Regions from separate parts of the Streptomyces sp. NPDC111656 genome, predicted to be linked through region 2. Evidence: riboswitches for the same ligand, from Rfam matches in the RefSeq annotation. Region 2 holds a riboswitch; the other holds the start of a gene.
What was found. Region 2 has a riboswitch for cyclic di-AMP ahead of ACZ7M3_RS01495 (C40 family peptidase). Riboswitches for the same ligand answer to the same signal wherever they lie in the genome.

Region 1 (2,385 bases), on a different contig from region 2:
TGCTCGATGACGGCAAGGACGGCCTTCTCGACACCCTTGCCGCCGTAACGGTTGGGGTCACCGTCACGGAGCTCGATGGCCTCGAAGGCGCCGGTGGACGCGCCGGACGGAACGGCGGCACGACCCGTGCTGCCGTCGTCGAGGCCGACCTCGACCTCGACCGTGGGGTTGCCTCGGGAGTCCAGGATTTCCCGGGCTACGACGACGTCGATGGACGGCACGAGCATCTCCTTCTGGGATGTGACGCGGGTACGCGGAGCCTGTGATGGCTTCGCGACATGAGCCTAACCGCCCCGGGGGGATCGGCCAGCCGGTCGCCCACCCCTTGGGCAGAACTGAACGTACACATTGTTCCAGAACGGAACAAAAACGGGTACGGAAATCCGGGTACGAAATGCTCGGTGCGAAGTGCTGGACACGAAAAACCCCGCTCCGGCGCGTACGGGGGAACACGCACCGGAGCGGGGGGCCCGTGGGGACGGGGGTGGCCCTCACCGGGGTCTCCAGTGTGGAGACCCCTTTTATGCGGGAGCTGTCATTCAGCTGAGGTGAAGCTGCCGATCATCAGCTGAGGTGCAGCCGCTGACCCGGGTAGATGAAGTCGGCATCGTCGACGATGTCCTTGTTCAGCTTGAACAGCTGCTGCCAGCCGCCCTTGACCTTCTTCTTCTCGGCGATCGAGCTGAGGCTGTCACCCTTGACGACCTTGTACTCGCCGTCGCCCTTCTTGACCTTCTTGCCGGTCGGGGTGGAGACGGTCTTCTCGGCGGCCGGGCGCGACGCCGAACGGGAGGCCGCGGTGTCCGTCGAGCGGGTGGTGTTGCTGGTGCTCGGCGAGCTGTTCGACGAGGAGCCGTTCGAGGAGGACGAGGTCGACGGGGCGCTCGCGCCGCCGGTGTACGCAGCGCTCGACAGGCCCGTGCCACAGGTCGGCCAGGCGCCCTTGCCCTGCGCAGCGAGGACCTTCTCGCCGACGGTGATCTGCTGGGACTTGGAGGCCTGGTTGGCGGTCGCGGCGTACGCGGTGCCGCCGTACGCGGCCCAGGTGGAGGCCGAGAACTGCAGACCGCCGTAGTAGCCGTTGCCGGTGTTGATGGACCAGTTCCCGCCGGACTCGCACTGGGCGACGGCGTCCCACTGGGAGGCGGTGGCGGCGGAGGCGTTGCCGGCCGCCATCAGCGGAGCGGCGATGGCGACACCGGTGACACCGGCGAGCGTGGCGACACGAGTGGCCTTGGACGGACGGCGGTGCTTGCCCTTGCCGGAAAACAGCATGGAGAGATCCCCTCACCGACGCCTGCGAGGTGAGCTGTCGGGTTCGGGCGGGTGAGTGCCCGGCCGTGCGCGCTGAGCGCTCGGCTTCACCCCAAGCCGCTCCCGGTCAACTACCGGGCGCGGCGCATACCTTGGGTCCCCCGCTCCTGCCTACGGCGCTGACGCGTCGACTGTTCCCGTACGGCCGTTGGCAGGATTCGGCGTTGACGACCGTCGGGGCCCGCTGTGGCGAGCGGTGACGACCGTAAGCAGTCGATCGGCTGAATTCCAAAGACGATCAGGGCCTTTGAGATCCATCTCTCACTCGCGCCAAACCGGACATTACACAGCGAACCGTGACGCGAACTGCCCCTACTTTTCGCCCGATTCGGCACCAACTGCAAGGCTCTGACCGGGGAGGATGAGGTTCGGGTCGACGCCGACCGTCTTCTTGTTCGCGTCGTACAGCTCGGCCCATCCGCCTTTGAGGTCAAGGGCGTCCGCGATGGTCCAGAGATTGTCTCCGACGCGCACGACGTAGGAGCCGTCGACGGCGTCGCGGGAGGCGCCGGCGCCGCGCGAGGCGTGCCGCCCGGAGGAGTCGTCGCTACGGCCGTCCACGGCACTGTCGGTGGTGTTCTCGTCCGCGGTGCCGCCACGGTGGCGCCCCGCACCGGTCGTCGCGTTCTCGGACGTACCGGAAGAGTCGTCGCCCTGGCCGGAGTTGCCCGAGTCGTCACTCTTCGCCGTTTCCGTGTCGGAGCCGTCCGCCCCCTGGGCGTCGCCGCCGGTGTCGGCCTTCGTCGTGTTCTCGGACGCCTTCGAGGACGAACCGGACGAAGACGAATCGGACTTCGAGCCGGAAGAGCCGGACGGAGTCGAAGTCGCGGACGAACTGGATGAATCGGATGAACCAGATGAATCCGATGTACTGGACGAGTCGTTCGCCACGCCCGTGTCGACCAGGATGTCGCCCGAGTGCTTGCTCAGCCCGGAGAGCGGTCCGCAGGTCGGCCAGGCGGTGAGGCCCTGGTCGTCGAGGAGCTTCTCGGCGATGGCTATCTGCTGTGAGCGGCTGGCCTCGTCGGCGCTCGACGCGTAGGCGAGGCCGCCGTACTTCTCCCAGTCCGC
Region 2 (2,385 bases):
CGACCGCTCCGACGGCCGTGTTGACCGCGCCGGTGCCTACGGGCATATCCGCGGCCAGGGGCATTCCCGCGCCGAGGGACATGTCGGCACCGAGGGGCATCCCCGTACCCATGGACATGTCCGTGGCCGGCGGTAGGCCTCCGCCGAGGGACATGTCCGCGCCGGGAAGCATGCCCGCGGCCAGGGGCATCCCCGCACCCATGGACATGTCCGTAGCCAGGGGCATTCCCGTGCCGAGGGACATGTCCGCACCGAGGGGCATTCCCGTACCCATGGACATGTCCGCACCGAGAGGCATCCCGGTGCCGAGGGACATGTCCGGGCCGAGTGCGGTCGACTGCTGTCGCTGCCACTCCTGCGCGGCCTGCTGGCGAGCCTGATCCTCCGGGGTGGGCCAGACACCCTCGGCCGGACGTGACTCGATCGCCGCGGGCCCGGGGTTCCACTGTGCGGCGTGCTTGGACACCAGCTCACGGGCCAGCGCCAGTTTCCGCTGGATCTTCTCCTTGGACGTCTTCAACGAGGACTGCCCCGGCCCGGCGGGCAGCGCGGGCAGCAGGGCCGTGGCGGCCTCCTGCGCGGGTTGCGGCGCGGCCGGCAGCGCGGCGACGGCCCTGGCCGTCAACTCGGCCACGGGCCCGGCGGTCGCCTCGGCGGAGGGGCCCGCGGTCAACTCGAGAACGGGGCGGGCGGTCAACTCCCGCCCACGGTCGCCGAGTCCGTCCTCCGGCCGCTTCGCCGGGCCCGTGGGCCGCGCCTCGGCCGGGCGATTCGGCATCCGGTCGGCCGGCAGCCTGGCCGGCGCGGACGGACCCAGCTGCCTGCGCGCCGCGTCGAACCAGGTCTTGGTGATGTCGTCGAGGGCGGGGTCGCGGCGCCTGCGCGCGGCTTCCGGCGCCGGGTTGACGCGGCTTCGGCTCCCCGTGGTCATCGCGCGGGTCCCGTTGACGAACCCCACGGCGTTCTCGGCCTGGTCGTAGAGGGAGCTGATCCGCTGCTGCACCTCCTCGTGGCTCGGACCGTCCGCGCCACTGAGGGCGGCCGTCGCGCGTGCGGAGTCGGGCATGCCAGGGAGGCTGTTGCCTCCAGGGCGCGGGGTTCGTTCCGGCGCCATGGGAGCCGTACTCCTTCCGTACTCCGCCTACCGGGCCGGCTGTCGGGTTCGGGCGGAAGATTCCGGAAGGCATGCCCTACGGCCCTTGCCCGGTGGGGCAGTTGGGCCGATTCACCCCAAGGCCGGTTGGGTCCTGGTTCCGGTTGCCACGGGGGCGCCGGATTCGGCGGAGGTCGCGCGACCCGGCGAGGTTCGCCGGAGGGAGTCGTGCGGCCTACGGCCAACTTAGCCAATTTGTGTGCCTGGTGTGAAGATTGGAGCGCGAACTGTCCGATATGTAATTGTGACCTTCGTCTACGTGTCCCGGCCGCGACCAGGATGTCGTACGACCGCCGTGCGCCCCATGGTCGCCGCGAGCGTGCGCAACCGGCGCCAGTCCAAAGGGGGTTGGGCCTCCGGCACGCCGGGCCGTTCCTTGGGGACGCGGACGCGCAGCGCTCCGGGTTCGACGCGGCAGTGGACCGGGGCGGGCAGGACCAGGGCCTCGCCGTCGATGCCGGCCTCGATCTCCGAGCGGTCGGCGTCGATGACCACCTCACGGGTGGTCAGGACCGCGAGTCCGTCCGGCGCGGGGTCCAGTACGAGCGCGGCGGCCTCGGCCGCGCTGTCCACCGTGATGCCGAGGACACCGAGCAGCCCGGAGTCGAGCCGTTCGCGGCGGCCGAGACCGGCCGGATCGTTGGTTCGGTAGGGGTTGTTGCTCACCAGTACGGCCTGCGGGGCGTCGAGCGTCGTGTCGCCGGCGCGGGCGGTCAGCCGCGGCCCGCGCTGGCGGGTGAGCAGGTCGGGCAGGAGGTCCAGGATGGTGCCGATCTTGTCGTCGCGGTACGCGGGACTCTGCACGACCGCCGCGTACGCGCCGAAGGAGGCGTTGTTGACGAACGGGTGGCCGCCGGCGAAGCCGAGGTCCACGCGGAGTTCGACGCCGTCGATGAGGGCGTCCAGGCAGGTGGCCGGGTCGTCGCGGTCGAGGCCGAGGTCCATGGCGAAGTGATTGCGGGTGCCGGCGCAGACCACCAGGAACGGCAGACCGTGTTCGGCGGCGACGGCCGCGACCAGCGCCTGGGTACCGTCACCGCCGGCGACGCCCAGCAGATCCGCGCCGTCCGCGACGGCGGCCCGGGCCAGCGCGGTGACGTCCTGGTGCTGGTCCGGGTCGAGGAGCACGACCTGCGCGCCGAGCCGCTCCGCCTTCTCCCGCAGTCCGAACTTCGCCACCTTGCCGCCGCCGGAGTGCGGGTTCATGAGGAGGAAGGGGCGCCGCGGCGGTG

Region 1: another riboswitch for cyclic di-AMP. It lies ahead of ACZ7M3_RS44150 (transglycosylase family protein); the one in region 2 lies ahead of ACZ7M3_RS01495 (C40 family peptidase).

The regions. Positions count from the first base shown of each region.
Region 1 covers NZ_JBVKCA010000024.1:103,065-105,449, forward strand. Annotated here, with positions in the region: gene eno (phosphopyruvate hydratase) at 1-227, opposite strand, end outside; gene ACZ7M3_RS44150 (transglycosylase family protein) at 565-1,275, opposite strand; cyclic di-AMP (ydaO/yuaA leader) riboswitch at 1,280-1,443, opposite strand; gene ACZ7M3_RS44155 (LysM peptidoglycan-binding domain-containing protein) at 1,627-2,385, opposite strand, start outside.
Region 2 covers NZ_JBVKCA010000001.1:298,917-301,301, forward strand. Annotated here, with positions in the region: gene ACZ7M3_RS01495 (C40 family peptidase) at 1-1,066, opposite strand, end outside; cyclic di-AMP (ydaO/yuaA leader) riboswitch at 1,123-1,293, opposite strand; gene ACZ7M3_RS01500 (diacylglycerol/lipid kinase family protein) at 1,409-2,385, opposite strand, start outside.